Regions from separate parts of the Companilactobacillus sp. HBUAS56275 genome, predicted to be linked through region 3. Evidence: predicted binding sites of a transcription regulator. Region 3 holds the regulator's gene; each other region holds the start of a gene.
The links. The regulator NrdR, encoded in region 3, represses ribonucleotide reductase genes. The targets are predictions, from matches to a motif close to ACACNATATATNGTGT.
Positions count from the first base shown of each region.

Region 1: pnuC (nicotinamide riboside transporter PnuC) is a predicted target of NrdR. The motif match lies at 2,386-2,401, and genes of this name have one in related genera.
Region 2: nrdJ (ribonucleoside-triphosphate reductase, adenosylcobalamin-dependent) is a predicted target of NrdR. The motif match lies at 2,499-2,514, and genes of this name have one in related genera.
Region 4: nrdD (anaerobic ribonucleoside-triphosphate reductase) is a predicted target of NrdR. The motif match lies at 1,700-1,715, and genes of this name have one in related genera.

Region 1 covers NZ_JAYKKK010000001.1:534,754-539,027, forward strand. Annotated here, with positions in the region: gene U8526_RS02445 (NUDIX domain-containing protein) at 1-314, opposite strand, end outside; gene U8526_RS02450 (alpha/beta hydrolase) at 422-1,330, opposite strand; gene pnuC (nicotinamide riboside transporter PnuC) at 1,409-2,152, opposite strand; gene U8526_RS02460 (peroxiredoxin) at 2,678-3,241, opposite strand; gene U8526_RS02465 (HD domain-containing protein) at 3,369-4,022, shown strand; gene U8526_RS02470 (phosphatidylglycerophosphatase A family protein) at 4,040-4,274, shown strand, end outside.
Region 2 covers NZ_JAYKKK010000003.1:148,150-152,423, forward strand. Annotated here, with positions in the region: gene nrdJ (ribonucleoside-triphosphate reductase, adenosylcobalamin-dependent) at 231-2,471, opposite strand; gene U8526_RS07240 (ArnT family glycosyltransferase) at 2,968-4,274, opposite strand, start outside.
Region 3 covers NZ_JAYKKK010000001.1:702,721-706,994, forward strand. Annotated here, with positions in the region: gene dnaI (primosomal protein DnaI) at 1-899, opposite strand, end outside; gene U8526_RS03285 (DnaD domain protein) at 902-2,269, opposite strand; gene nrdR (transcriptional regulator NrdR) at 2,287-2,760, opposite strand; gene coaE (dephospho-CoA kinase) at 2,782-3,375, opposite strand; gene mutM (DNA-formamidopyrimidine glycosylase) at 3,372-4,199, opposite strand.
Region 4 covers NZ_JAYKKK010000002.1:196,557-200,830, reverse strand. Annotated here, with positions in the region: gene nrdD (anaerobic ribonucleoside-triphosphate reductase) at 1-1,598, opposite strand, end outside; gene U8526_RS04530 (pentapeptide repeat-containing protein) at 2,479-3,114, opposite strand; gene U8526_RS04525 (ArgE/DapE family deacylase) at 3,437-4,274, shown strand, end outside.

The DNA of each region.
Region 1 (4,274 bases), 170 kb from region 3:
TCGCTGACTTCCTGTCGATAAATCAGATTCAATTGTTGATAGTCAATCCTCTTTAATTTCCAAAAATTTTCCAAAATACCCGCAAATTCTAATTTCAAATCAGTTAAGCCAAGTTCCTCTCTGGCTTCGCGTTCGGCTGCAGCTTGACTCTCTTCATTGAATTTAATCGCTCCACCAGGCAAAATATACAGCTCCCGTTTTGTATTTTCCTGTCTGACGAAAACTTTATTTTGATGTAATAAGATTAATACCGCTCGAACGTCAAATTTCTGTTTTTGTGTCAAAAAATAGCGTAAATCACCTTGTTCTTGCATCCAATCACCTGCCTTAGTTCATTAAAGTAATCATATACCAAAAATGTGAATAAACATACAAATAGCCAGTAACCCTCAATTGAGTTACTGGCTACTAATTATATATATTATTTAAAATATTTATTGGCAAAATCTGTCGCTTTTTCAACGTATTGCTGTCTAGCCTTGCTTAATGAACCAGCATGACCAGCACCCTTAACGATCCAAAGCTTCTTGGGACCTTTAGTATAATCATAATTTAAATAGGCATTCTTAGTCGGTACAAAATCATCCTTTGAGCCATGGATAATGAATAATGGCACTTTATTCTTCCTCAAACTGTCTTTGGTACTGGCCTGATAGAAGTTATAGCCTGCCAAGAAATCTGCAAAGAGGCTCGCTGTAGGTACAATTGGAAAACTTGGTAAACCAAACATCTCTTTCAATTGATAGGATAATTCACCCGAAATGGTTGAATAGCCACAATCAGCTATAGCAAAACGAACATTTTTAGGATGCTCGCCTAACGTATACATGACTGTTGCGGCACCCATACTAATACCGTACAGTCCAATCTGAGAATTAGCTCCAAATTTCTGATTAAGTTGTTTGATCCAAGCCGTCATATCGTTACGGTCTTTCCAACCATAACCAGCATACTTGCCTTGACTCATACCAAAGGAACGATTATCTGGTGCCAGAACGTTATATCCGGCGTTGTGAAACATTCTGACGTACGACCCTATATATTTACTAGCGCTACCAAACCCGTGGACAACGATCACTGTTTTGGCGGTTTCCTTCCCAGCTGGTAAATAGCGAGCTTTCAATTTCAAATGATCCTTTGTCGTTTGTTCCCAGATCTGTGGCTTCTGATCTAAAAACCATTGACTGTTCTTACTCAAATGACCCTTTATCTGACTACTGTAGCCACTCTTACTAAATGCATAATTAAACATATAACCACCAGCCGCTACATCAGTTAGTAGCGTTACGCCTATAACGACTGATAAGGTAATTTTAACAAATTTTTTCACAGCTTCATTTACCCTTCTAGATTACTATTGCTCACCAATAATAGTCTATTTGGTAATTTTAATGCAACAAAAAACAGGTTAATTATTAGCTAATTCTTCACTCTTAGCTCTGTTTTCAGTAGCATCTTTGTGGAACCAGTGAATATGTGAATCGAAGAAAGCAATCATATCATTCATGAAGTACATAATGTATGTCAAGAATAGAACTGGACTAGCGTCACCTTGTGTAGCAGTAACACCCCAAAGAACGATTGACATAATACCTTGAGCTGTCCAGAAGTAATATTGTTCACGGAAACGTAATGTACATAGAAGTGCACCTGTGAATCCAATAGCAGCAGCAACTGAATCAATTACAGGACGTGGACTGATAAAGATATGTGTATCCATCAAGTAAAGCAATCCCCATGAAGCAAAGAAGAATAGTGCTGTCCAAAGCCATTTAAGAGCTGTTAGACCATGAATATGCTTTTCAGCGTCTTTAGCCCATTGTGGACTGATCAAAACAGGAATATCTAGTAAGATAATGTAACTTAATTGAAGAACAACATCAGAGAAGTTCTTAGCGTTGATAGCTACAAAGATATAAATAAGCGCTGAAACTAATCCTAAGACACCATTTAAAGGTTTTGCATTAGTAATGGCAACTGTACATGTGAAACCTAAAACGGCCGCAAACCATGTCCAAATAGCAATTGCATTAATAGAATGTGAAAGTGTTGATGCAGTGATGGCCCCCAAGCCAAACATTAATAGCATGTAACTCTTGAAACTCCAATGTCTCATTTGTTCAACATACCATTTTGGATTAAATATACTCATTTATCCTTCTCCTCTTGGACCATTGCCAAAATATATGATTGTGGCATTTATATTTTGAAATGGTCGATTTTTATTTATCCCTTAAACCGTATTTCTGAAAAATATCAATTTAACCGACAGCTAAAATCATACCACCAATTGGACTAAATTTGGCAAATGGTTTCTCGAGCATACTGGCGACATATCGGTGTAAAGCGCTTAACTCACTTGCTAAATTAGGAATTTATCATTTGATACAAGATATAGTTTTTTTTGATTTCGTATCACTATATATAGTTATAACGCACCTATTAACAAAAAAAGATACCAAATTTATTCAAAACAGAGATATGCTTTGACTGCCGTTTTCCACAACAAATGTTGTGTTCTATTATTTATGTATCCTTTAATATCAAATAGTACTTACTAAAATCTTCATATGCCTAACGTCTAAAGATAACTATTCTACTTTACTAAAAAAAGTATTCATACCGACCAAATATAATTAGCCGATACGAATACCTTTCTTACTTTTAATAATGATATTTAAATTTTACCAACTAATTTTCCACTGGGTTTAATTGTATCTTCCCCGGGATGCCAATCAGCTGGACACACGTCTGCTCCGTGCTCTTCCACAAATTGAGCTGCCTGCAACGTTCTTAAAATTTCCTTAGGACTTCTACCTACTCCCATTGCATTAACCGTGTATGACTTAATAATACCTTTAGGATCAGCAATGAAGACACCACGATAATCTTGACCTGTTGTCTCATCGATCATATTGAAAAAGTCCGTCAATTCATGCTTTTGATCTGACAACATTGGGTATTGGATCTTGCCAATCGTTTTTGTTGTTTCTGCCCACGACATATGAGAATATTGACTGTCGACTGACACTGAATAAATTTCGGCATTAGCAGCTTGAAAGTCTTTATACAGATCTTGGAGTCCACTGAGTTCTGTTGGACAAACAAACGAGAAGTCAGCTGGATAGAAAAAGATAATTGACCACTTGCCTAATAAATCATTCTTAGTGAAAGATTTTAGCTCACCAGCTTGATAAGCTTCAACATCAAATTCAGGTAATTCCTTATTGATATAATTCATCAGAAATCCTCCTAAGTTAAATTTATATGTGTTTAAACACTTATATAATAACAAATGTTGAGTATTATTTTAAATACAAACCCTTTTGTGTAACAATGTAGTTATTATATAAAGAAGGATTGATTTGATGACGGACGAGGAAAAATTAACTGCTATTCGTGAGTATTCATTTAATAAGATGAAGCAAGACAAAACTGGACACAATTTTGATCATATCCAACGGGTCGTAAAGACAGCTAAACGGATTCTAAAAGATGAACCAGCTGACAAATTAATCACGCTAGGTGCAGCCTATCTACATGACGTAGCTGATGACAAACTAGTTGATGATCCAGAAAAACTAGAACGTGAGATCCATGATTTTTTAGAGTCACTTCAATTGTCTGACGAGCAAATCACGGAGATTCTCTATATCACTCATAATTTATCATTCAGTAAGTCATTGAATAACCCTCCTAAACTTTCATTAGCTGGACAAATCGTTCAAGATTCAGATCGATTAGATGCTATCGGCGCAATCGGTATCGTTCGTGCGGTCTATTATGGAGGAAACAATTCCGAAACAATTTATGACCCTGATATTAAGCCTCGTGAAAAAATGACTAAAGCTGAGTATCGTAATTTGAATGATGAAACAATCATCAATCATTTTTACGAGAAATTATTGAAATTAACCGCTATGATGAATACCCCTACTGCTAAGAAAATAGCTCAGGGACGCCATCAGTATATGCTCGACTTTCTAGATGAATTCAAGGCTGAGTGGGATGCAAATAAATAATAAAGGAGATTCTAATTTTGGTATCATTTGAAGAACAAGATAGAGAATATTATGAACACATTATCAGAAATCTAAGCGACCGTGGCGTAGAGCTAGACGACATCGCTGAAATCGTTATTTTTCTAGAAAAAGATTATGTTAACGGTTTGAATACCGACATAGCAATTCACGCTATCAAGAAAGTATTACATAAACGTGAAGCTCAAAATGCCATTATGACTGGAATTGAATTAGATGTTTTGGCTGAGAAAG
Region 2 (4,274 bases), on a different contig from region 3:
AAAAGATGCAAACTTGTTAAATTTAGTTTGCATCTTTTTAGTTTTTCTATTCTTAGATAACCATGGTTCTCTGTTATGTAGTGGAAACGAGTTCCACTCTCTAATAGAAACGAGCTGCGCAGGGGCAACTCCTTCCGGTCAAGTCAACTTTCTCTGTCGGCTGCTTCGCAGCCAACTGAGAAAGTAGTCTTGATCCTCGGGAGCTGAACGCCCCTGCTACGCTCTCTGCTCTATCTAATTGGGCAAGCGCCACCGGCACAGTCTGATTGATCGACTAATTCGATGTCTTTCTTGTCGTGATTATCATTTTGTTCAGCAAACACTGCTGCAACATTTTCATTAACTTCTGATTCACGTTCTTGATAAACTTTCTTATCAATTGGTTCCTTAGGAGCTTGCTTGAAGTCAGCACCACTGTATGGCAATAGTGAAGTTGACTTTGTTACGTGTCTGTATTGATACATCAATGGTGCAATTTGATCTGCTTCTTTTGGTTGGAAAGTGATAGTACAACTTACCGCATTATCAGACCAATATGTTTGTAGAAAGGCTTGTGTAGCAAATTGTTCAGCAATTGAAACTGAACCAGCTGAAGCAAAGTTAGGGTCATCAGCATTGGCAGCCTTAACTGGGAATTCTACGCACATTGTGTGTTTTGTGTAAACGTCAGGTTCGATCTTGTACCCACAAGCCTTTAGAGCTGGCAACAATGGATCACTATCTTGGAATCTGATTCTTTGAATTAAGTAACCTGCATAGTGGAAATGCATACCTTCGGATACACCAGCTAATTTAGCAACAGTACCAGATGGTTTAACTGTTGTGTGCTTAACTGAAGCTTTGCATCCTAATTCCTTTGAGTACTCCTTGTCAGCTGCGACAACTGAATGATATAAATCATCAAATTTCTTAGCGACACGTTGATCGTAAATTGGTTTTTGAATAGTATCTCCTGTTTCAGGATCTGTGGCAGTTTCAAAACCAGTCACAACACGATTACCGAAAGTTGTCAAAATCCAGTCTTGAATACCAGACATTGAAACTCCGATACGACGATTCTTTTGAATAACAGTTCTTGAAACTTCCCAATCGTAGTTACTAAATGTAACACGCTTAGTATATCTAGCAGCCAATTCAAAAGCTTCTTCCAATGACCAACCTTGTTCTTGAGCAATCAATGGGAAAACTTCAAATAGGTTACATGGTTCACCGTTACTTAGAGAAATCTCACCACAAGGATTAGTTCCTTCAACGCCATCATCGATACCTGGTTGGTATCCATCAATAGCACGGCCATAATTACGTGACAATTCCAAGTTCACAATTCCTGGTTCACCATTATGAGTGATGGAATCAGCAATTGGAGCATATTTATTGAACTTCGAATCAACGACAACACTGTTATTTGAAGCCCAACGGTGATGATAAAGTTTCTTTTGATCTTGTTTCATGGTAATGAAGTCATCATCAGTAGCACCGCCTAAAGCTAATTCAGCTGAACGACGAACGTTACCAGCAACAACTGTTTTACCAATCAAATTACCCATGTCGGTACAATCAACCGAAGTTAACTTTCTACCAACAGCATTATTTAAAACTTCGTTGATGTCAAAGAACATTTCGATCAAAGGAACGGGACCAGAAGCAGTTCCACCAAAGCCCTTGATCTTTTCACCCTTAGCACGGATCTTTGTAATATCCAAAACAACATCTTTCAAACCGTCATTAGTATCGTTAAAGTGAGCATCGATCATATTGGCATTTCCAACAACCCAACCTTCACGAGTATCAGGAAGTTCATAATGACGTGTATTCTCAAGCTCATGGCTCTTTAACCAATCATCACGGTCAACAGCACCGGCAGCGATTGAATCGTCGTATGAAGCACTTTCTTTGCCGATAATGACTGTTAAGTTAACTTTATTGTCTACGATAGGCATTAGTTTCATATTGCTTGGCACAACAGAGAAACCAACACCGCCACCCTTCATCAATTGATCAAACATGAATGAAAATGGCATTGAAACGGCTAATTGATCTTGCTTTAAGTAAGAAGGCACAATGTGACTGTCACCATACTTTTGTGGTCTGATGGCAACAAACCAGCAATTGTTCAAAGCATCACCATTACGGTGTTGATATTCCGTTCCGGAAATCCAAAGATTTCTACCTGATGGTGTTGCGGCTAAACCGTAAACCAACTTATAAAGATTTTGAGCCTCATTAACTAAGCTGGCATATTGTTCCTCAGTTAATGAACCATCTTTCAAACGTGGATCAAGGTTGATGTTACCTTCAATCACACGTTTAACTGTTTCTGACCAATTCTCAGTACGTCCAAGTTCTGGAATCCAGCGGGCATAAGTACGCTTATACGTAACCCAGCCTAACTCGCCCCAGTGGGGTTTAATTGTTTTTTTAACTTCATCGATAAAGTCGTCTGATAAAATAATTTTATTAATCGTATTCATTAATATTCACTCCACACATTTGAAATAACACAATATATAGTACCCTTAATCTTTTCTGATAACAATATATAGTGAACAACTATTTCTATTGACATTTTAGGAATAGTTTTTGCGTATTGATATTTAGGCAATTTAAAAAATTAAAATATCCAATTCGGATATTAATTTATAATTAAAAATTCAAAGTCGCAATTACTATTCTAATATCTCTCAACTTTGCTTAGCAATGATTTTTTTAATTTAAACTCTGGGACAAATTTCAAGTATCCCGACTCAAATTTTTTCCTTGACTTGGTCAATCAATTGCCAGACGAACGATTGAAGCTAGAATTTTTTTGGAATCCTATTGAAAAATTTAATAAGAACGAGAATGTCCTGTATCCTGTTTCAAAGAATACTTTTAAATAAAAAACTTTCACATCGACCATAAACAGTCGACACGAAAGTTTTCTAGTACTACTGATAAAATCTATTTTCAACGGATAGTTGTCAAAAATCAAAAATCTTTTTCTTTAATAAGTCGATACAATCCTAAACTTGCCAAAATTGCAATAATCGGCAAAAATTCAATTCGATATCTTCCCTGAACCTCAATCAACAGCTGAGCTGCTGCAAAAGCCAACATTGGCAAAAGCAACAAGTAAAGATTGTTGCTGAATTTAGTTTTAAACAGTACAAACGAACCGATCCAAGAAAGGATTATCAAAATAATCGAACCTACGTAACCCAAATAATCGACTCGCTCAACAGTTTTAGCGGAATGATTTTGACTATAGCCGGTAAAGTTTGTTGCCATTGTCCGTTGTGACCATAATCCACCGACCTTGTTGATAAATAAACTCAGCCACTTATTATTTTTATTCAAATAAGTTATTTCCTGACGCAAAGCGGCTTTTTCTTTCTTACTCATCACTTTACGAGGCTTACTAGCATCAATTAAACGGTCCATATCCGGAGAATAGGTCCCATTTGACTGATAGTTAAGGCCGGTTACAAACTTCCACTCAGGGTCATAATTTGACAATCCATAAGCATTCAGACCTGACGCTTTAATTCCCCAGCCTGCTAATGAAAATAGAACTAAATAAACCATTAACGATAACAAAATTTTCAATGGTTTTCGATAATTAAATTTACCATTTTCAAACATTGTATAAAGAAGCGCAAAGACTACGATTCCAGCCACAATAACAGGGCCAATAGGTCTAATTAGACAGCCAATTGTCAACGTAACGCCCGATAAAATGTAAGCCCACAATTTGTCTTGCATAATCAAATAAAATGTTAATAAGTAACACAGTGACCCTAAGTATTGGTTGCTAGCCTGACTATTTAGAGCAAACCAATCTAAATCGATCATCAAAAGTAACACTGCTAAACGTGCCATCTTAATATTTTCAAAAATTTTCACAACTAATAAATATGTGAAAAGTAAAATTAGTGCTTGATAAATTACATTCAAAAATTGAATTGCAAAAATATGATAACCAAAAATCTTTACAACACCTAAAACATAGGCCATGTAACCCGATTGATAAGCAAAACGCGAGAAATAATCATTATCGGTTTTATAAAGCTTATCCCCATTGAAAACTCCTGGCACTCGAGTCCAGAAATTACCAAAATCACTCAACTGGGTCTGCGGTACCACTAAAATCCAAGTCGTTGCTACAATCATGAAAATGAGCAACATTCCCAATAGAATAGATATATTAATTTTCTTATTACGGTCATTGACTTTAACTAAAAAGTAGCCAACCGCTCCAACCAAAATCAAGGCTAATAACAAGCTTCCCCAATTAA
Region 3 (4,274 bases):
AATCTTCTGTTTTCACCGGTAACAATTACTTCTCGAGACAAGTATTTAACTCGTTCCATAATACGTTTAGCCTTAACGGGCTCTTCTTCTCCCCGTTGGTTGACAGCTAGATGTTGTTCTAATTCCTTCATTGAGAAATTAGAAGAAAAGAATGTTGGTAAATTTTCCTGCATACGATATTGCAGAATGACTCCTAAGACCTCATCACGAATCCAACTAGACATCGTATCCGCACCAATATCATCCAACATCAAAATATCGGCACCCTTAATCTTATTAACTTTAGCCAAAACATTATTTTGACCAATGGAATCTTTCATCTCAACCGCAAAAGTTGGAAAATGCATCAAGGTTGTATGAACATCGTGCTTAAATAATTCATTGGCAATAGCACCTAAAAGATAAGTTTTACCCACACCAAAGTCACCAGCTAAATACAATCCAGGTGTAAAACCATCCTGATGTAAATAGTTGTCGATGAAATCTAAAGCCTTGCCTAACGCATCTTGTCTACCTTCACCATCATAATCATCCAACTTAGCACGACGAATGTCAGGAGCCATATCCATCAAAACAAAACTTGATTCATATTGACTTCTTTTTTCACGATTTTGGGTCCGCTCATTTGGATAATAAGCCACTTCAATATTGTGATTATTAACTATCAATTTAGGATAATATCCACGTGTTAATTCACTCGTATGTCGTTTGTTATTATAAAATTCATAAATACTAGCCGCACTAGTAGAGATAGCATTAGGATTAATTCTATCGCTATTTTCTTTTAAGAATTTCTGTACATCAGAATCATTCAAGGCATCGTTAAGAAGACGGCGATAATCCTCCGTCAAATTTTTTGAGTTCAAATATTCTGCTAATCTACTACCTAAATTTTCCATACTTAATTATCCTTATTTCTCAATCTCTTCAAACGATTCTGAAGATCATCTTGTTCATTTTTTTGATTCGTTTGTGCTGGGACTTTAGCTTTCACCTTGCTCCAATCAGTAGCCTGTTCAACTTTTCGATTCTTATTGTTATAACGACGCTTGGGATTGCGACTTTTAGTTTGAAAATCATTGATTCGTTTCAAAGCTTGTTCTGGTGTTTTAACATCATTTTGTTGCCAATCGTTTGCCATTGTTTCCATTAGTGGCAGTGTTAATGTCGGCGAAGTTTGCAAAATGTAATAAACCATAATATTTAAAACAGCCGGTGACAAATAAGACTTCATTGCCATATTTCGTAAAGCATTGGACTCCACCGTTCCTGTAAAGCCACCGCTCTTTTGCTTCTGCGCAGCCAAAAATTCAGCAGGACGTAAAGAACGCGCTTGCTTTAATAATAGTTGATCAGCACGATTTAACTGGCTATTATCTGATTCTACAGGCTCAGGTTCTGAATCTGCCTGCTGTCTTACTGAAATATTAGCATTCTTTTCAAAACGATCCTGGACAGCTTTTTTCAAACGAGCAGGATCAATTTTATTCTTAACAATATCACAAGTTTTACCAATCAAATCAATCAATGTGATCTCATCTAATCCGTAAAAAGCATGTAAATTCAAAATCAATTCTTGATTCTCCAACAAATTGTCAGGATGAATCCTAAATAGTTGTTGAATTCGATCTGAAATTAATTCCCAGTCTAATTGAGGAATCTCTTGCTCATTTAACGATGGCTTCTTAGTATTCGTCTTGTTTGTTGCATAACTATCCTGAGTATTTTTAACTTCACTTGGCGTATTTATCAAATCACTATTGCTTAGCTGAAAGACCTCTAAAAAGTCCTTCGTGATTTCATGCGAATCTTTTAAAATCAGGTCTGAATGAGCATATTTATCGGCTAATAAATGGTATTTACTTTCGCCAACTTGTTCGTACAAGAAGATACTCATCAGATCATCCTTAAAAAATTCATCTGGTGATAATGGCTCAAATAACTGATAAATATAGTAAGGTCCTAAACTGTCTTTTTTCTGGTAGGTTCTGATCAATCCTAAAGCCTCAGTTTTGATACGAGCCTCATAAAATCGTTTTAGATCAATACCTAGCAAACTCATTAATTCGGCATGACTTTTTCGTTGTGTAACGACTTCTTTATTAGGCAATTTTTCCCACAACAACAAGTATAAACTGAAAGCTTCAGTGCCTAAAATAGGCAAATATAAGTCAGTAAAAATATGACGATCGTCATCATTCAAATGACCACTTGGCAAACACCAATAACCTACTAAAGGTGTAAATTTATCTGATTCAAAATTACTCACGGACACTGATACTCCCCTTACTTATTATCAATTTTCTTACCGTTAGACATCATCTCTTGAACTTCCTGCATGAAACCATTCATGTCTTTAAACTCACGATAAACACTTGCAAAGCGAATGTAAGTTACATCATCTACTTTAGATAAGATTTTCATAACATGTTCGCCAATTAACTGGGAACGGACTTCACTTTCACCAGTTGCTCTAATTTCATTTTCTACCTTATCGACAATATCATTCATTTGGTCCATCGTTACAGGACGCTTTTCAGCAGCACGAACTAAGCCACGTAGTAACTTTTCACGGCTGAATTCTTCTCTGTTGCCATTCTTCTTAATAACCAATAGTGGCGATTTTTCTAACCTTTCAAACGTTGTGAACCTAGTTCCACAATATTCACATTCGCGTCTTCTTCTAATGGCACGTCCTTCATCACTGGGACGACTGTCAATAACTTTTGATGAATCATGATGACAATGCGGACAAATCAAAATTCCAGCCTCTTTTCCAAATTAAAGTTTAGGTACTAATCGATCAAATTCTTCTTGAAGATGTGCTAAATCCTCCGAATTATCAATCACAAAGTCAGCACGTTCCTTTTTCTCATCCATCGACATTTGTGAATTGATCTGTTCTAAGGCAACTTCTTTGGTAATAGCATTTCGTCTCATCAAACGGTGCAATTGAATCTGTGGTTCAACATAGACACTAATCACGCCATCAAAATAGTTCTGATAATTACCTTCAAATAATAGTGGTATTTCAAATATTGAAATTGTTTTATCTGTAGATCTTTTGACCTCAGCAACCGTTTGTAAAATTTCCCTTTTTATTAAAGGTCTCGTTATTTTGTCCAGCTTATCTAATTCATTTCTATCGCTAAATACTATTGCACTTAACTTTTGACGATTCAGAGTTCCATTGGGCAAAAGGACTTCTTTACCAAATTGTTCAACTATTTGATCTAAGCCTAAAGTTCCAAGTTTAACCACATCACGAGCAACATAATCAGCGTCATACACAATAAAATTATGATTTCTGAACAAATTTAAAACGGTTGATTTACCGGAGGCTATTCCTCCTGTTAAACCATAAATCTTACTCATTTTATTACCTGACACCTTGGACAAAAATGCGTACCACGACCTCCAACTTTGATTTTTTCAATCGTAGTTCCACATCTTGGACAAGGCGTTCCTTCTTTTCCATAGACTTTTAAATTATTTTGCATATTACCCTTGTGGCCATTTGCATCCACATAGGTTCTGATTGATGAGCCACCAGCTGCAATTCCTTTTTCCATCTCTTGGTTAGAAGCTTCGATGACATTTTGAATATCTTTATCACTAAGATGGTTAGCAGGCGTCTCAGGGTGTATTTTCACTTGCCAAAGAACTTCGTCTACATAAATATTACCTAAACCGCTCATAACCGATTGATCTAATAGAACGGTCTTAATGGCCTTTCGGTGACGCATGATCCTTGGCTTTAAATTTTCAAACGTAAATTCCGTCGACAATGGCTCTGGACCAAGCTTTTTCAGTGATTTATTTTCAGATAACTCATCCGTATTCCACAACTGCATACGACCGAATTTACGAACATCATTATAAATCATCTTTTGACCATTATCCAAAGTAAAGATAGCGTGTGAATGTTTATCAATTGCATCAGGATCAGATGAAATACGATACTTACCTTCCATCCTCAAATGACTAATAATTGTATAGCCATTATCCAAATGAATCAATAAAAACTTTGCTCGTCGACCGACATCAGTAACCGTTGCTCCAGTGACGAATTCAACAAACTGATCTACATCCCCAGTAATTAAGTCAGGGTAACGAATTTCAACATGCGTTATCTTGTGATCTTTCACTTGAGAGTTCAAACTACGCCTGACAGTTTCCACTTCTGGCATTTCTGGCATCTTATCACCTACTATTATTTAACTTCTTAATTATTATAACTAATATCAACTAATATCGTACAAGTATGCCGTCGG
Region 4 (4,274 bases), on a different contig from region 3:
GCCCATTGCGCACATTTATCGTGTAACGCTTTAACAATTTTTTCTGCAAAGTCATGAGCGGTCTGGTTGTTTTCCCACTTGTCGCCAAAGAAGGCAGTGCAGACTTCGTACAAGCCGATATAACCTAGTGATACCGTTGCACGTTCGTTCTTAAACAACTCATCAATGCTGTCATCCTTCTTCAAGTGTTTGCCGAAAGCTCCATACATGTACAACAATGGTGCATTCTCTGGTTTAGCTTGCTTAGTACGTTCAATTCGATAAGCCAAAGCGGTGTGACAAATTTGCATCTTTTCTTCAAAGATTTCCCAAAATAGGTCAGTATTTCCTTGAGATTCCAAGGCAATTCTTGGTAAATTGACCGTTACAACGCCGAGGTTCATTCTGCCAGAATTAACTTCTTTACCATTTTCATCTTTCCAACCTTGTAAGAAAGAACGGCAACCCATTGGAGTTTTGAAACTACCTGTAAGTTCTTTGATCTTGTCGTACATTAATAAGTCAGGATACATCCGCTTTGTAGAGCATTCCAAAGCCAACATTTTGATATCGTAATTAGGATCGCCAGGATTCAAATTCAAGCCACGTTTAATGGTAAAAGTTAACTTAGGAAAAATAGCTGTTCGGTGTTCCTTACCTAAACCTTTAATTCTAATTTCTAAAATTGATTTTTGAATAGCACGCTCGATCCAAGTTGTTCCTAAACCGAAATTAATCGTCGTAAACGGCGTTTGTCCTTGAGAAGAGTAAAGTGTATTGATTTCATATTCCAAGGCCTGCATGGCATCGTAAATGTCCTTGCGAGTCTTTTCCTTAGCAAACTCAACTTGCTTATCTTCAGCAATCCATTTACGTGCATCTTTAAGATGTTTTTGATAATTGATTTCCGCATAAGGTGCCAAAAGTTGGTCGATACGATTAGCGGAACAACCACCATATTGTAATGAAGCAACGTTAGCGATAATTTGTGACATCTGTGCTGTAGCAGTTTGGATAGAACGTGGTGAAGAAACCCAGGCGTTTCCAATCTTAAAACCGTTACTCAACATTTCATCAAAATCGATTAAACAGCAGTTAGTCTCTGGTGTGACTGGTGAATAATCTAAATCATGCCAATGAATATCACCACGTAAATGAGCTTTAGCAACTAACTCAGGCAACATTTTTAAACCCATCGCACGACTGGCAACTCCAGCTTCTAGATCACGTTGGGTATTGAAAATATTACTATCTTTATTAGCATTTTCGTGCACAACATCCTCATTACGATTAAACAAACGTTCAATATTTAGTTGTACATTGGTTGCACGTGAAAACTTATCTTGATCTTCTTGGAAGTAACGTTCGTAAGCTTCAGCCTGTTCCTCCATATCATTATCATTCAAGACACGAAAAATAAGACCATGGAGTTGAGTAGTTGTCAGACGTTCTAAACTAGCCACTTCAGCAACTAATTTTGAAGTCACTAATTCTTTTTGGTGATCATTCAATTGTAATTTGTCCAAAACAAATTCTATTTTATAGGGATAAAAACTAGTCACTGCCCCACTTCTTTTTTCTACAGGAATCGAAACTAATTTTTGCAATTCAGTAGTCATAATCTTCCCCCTAATTAATTAAATACTGGTATCATTTTACAAAATTATAATAAAAAAAATAAGACTACCAAATACTAGATGTTGTGATATATAACACATCAATACCATATCTGGTAGTCTTATTTCAAATTCAGTAAAATCATCACTTGAGCACGTTCACAAATCGTCGTTACATGAATGGCAATGATTGACGGTTCAGACGATTACGTTTGCTCAAAAAAATATTCCTATATTAGATATATAGCGTTGTAGTGGGTAAATTTACTGCCTTTTTGAGAGAAAAATATTTTTTTGGGGTTCTGTATGCCGTCCTCCACAACAAGCTCGATTGGTCTGGAACGCTGTGGACACTGATTTGAGCCAATTGAAGTTCACAATTGTCTCAAATACAGGTCTTATACTAAGCGATAAATCGCTAAGTATAATCTCACGGCTGAGACCAATCGAGCTTGTTGTTCCGGACTAGTTTGTTGTTCTATTATTTGTATACTCTTAAAATATCGGATCGTAAAATAGCATTATTACTAGATTTCCGCATACTTTACGCTCACTAAAAAACACTGTTCTTTTTTATTAAACCAAAACTCACTATCCTTATTTCATTACATAGCATAAATAACTATTCAAATATCGTAATTTTAACCAATAATATTAGAAACTGAAATACAGTCGGCAGTAGAAAATCTGTGGGCCCTCAGTGGTGAAATTCTGGTTAGCTTGCGAAGCAAGGTTACCAGAAGACCGGACTTGGAGATCCATGATTTTACACGAAGTGTAAAATTATTAGCTTCAAGCCGTGTCCACCACGTTCCAGTGGCCCACAGATTTTCTACTGCCGACGGTATACCTCCACTACATCAGTTGATATCAATCCCGTTTTTTAGTACTTAATAACTAGTCCCAAAAAATACCGAGCAAAGAAGCTGGCTTGGTTACTGTTAACTTTCAAACCTTTAGCTGAAAACTCATCAATATCAATTGATTCAAAACGACAACTGCTCAAGTCCACGCCTTTTAACTCAGTACCTAAGAGATTCATCTTATTCAACTCACAGTTATCAAAGAGCGTCTTCTTCAGTTTATTCTCATTGAAACTAACGTCTTTTAAACTGGCATTAATAAAACTGACATCTTTTAAGTTCATTCGATTTAACACTGACATATCCATCAAACAATTATTGAATTCTACATTATTTAAATACGACTGATCGAAGTTGGTTCCTACTAATTTACAGTTACGAAATTCGACTCGATATAAACTGGCTTCATCCAACACACAATTAGATAGGTCGCATCCCTTGAAAATCACATCGGTTAACTCAATTTTTTCAAATTGGCAGTTGCTAAAAGTCATATGATCAAAAACTGTTTTTTCAATCATCGGATGTTGAATCTCTTGATCTTCTAAGAACTCTCCTTTTAACAAAAGTCCTGTTAAATAAAAGTCCTCTTCCTCGTAAATATCGAAAAAAGAACCTTTTTCTAAATAATCTTCGGAAATTTTGGGTTGAATCATCGACTACACCTCTTTCACTTAGCATCTTACCAGATATCTGGATTTGAAAAATTAGAGAAAAAGGTATTGCTCAAGTAATCTTTCAAACCCAATATCATTAAATTTTCGTAATTTAAACTTAAAAACCGTCTCCTCAACACTATAGATTAAATAATCTAATTTAAAATTAATTATCTATTTTTAAAATCCCGCTGTTAAAGTCTTTCTTCAAACTTTCGGCACAGAACTCTGTTACCATGAAATTATAGCAACGTGAAATAATTAAGATATTGAAAAATATATCGATATTATTGAGTAAATTACAATTTGGAGGGAAATCGGCATGAAATTTTTTACTGAGGAACAAAGTTTAGACGTTTTAAAGAACTTAGTCGCAATCAAATCAGATAACGACGATGAATTAAAAGTTGCTTCTTATCTCAAGGACTTACTAGCTAAATACGATATTGAATCGGAAATTAAAATTATTCGTGGTAACCGTGCTAATTTGGTTGCGGAAATTGGTCATGGCAAACCAGTTCTTGGTATTTCAGGTCATATGGACGTAGTCGCTGCTGGCAATCTTGACGACTGGGACAGTGATCCTTATCAGCTTACCGAAAAAGATGGTCAACTCTACGGTCGTGGTGCTACCGATATGAAATCCGGTTTAGCCGCTCTAGTGATTACAATGATCGAGTTGCATCATCAAGGCCTTCCCAAGCAAGGTACTATCCGTCTGATGGCTACTATGGGTGAAGAAGTCGGCGAAGAGGGTTCTAGTTACTTTCTTGAAGATGGCTCAATGGATGATGTTGATGGTTTAGTTATTGGCGAACCTTCCGGTTACAACATCGGTTATGCTGAAAAGGGTTCAATGGATATCAAATTTATTTCTAAGGGTAAAGCTAGTCACAGTTCTATGCCTGAAAAAGGTTTTAACGCCATCGATCCATTGATGAATCTTTTAATTGAAGCTAATACTATTTTCCGTGATGAAAATATTAAGCACGATTCTGTTGGCCCATTGATTTTCAATACAACTTTGATCAGTGGCGGTGATCAGGTCAATTCTATTCCAGACCACGCCGAAGCTGAAATCAATGCTCGAACAATCCCTGAATACGACAATCAAAAAATTATTGATGTTTTGAATGATTTAATCAAGAAATATAACAGTC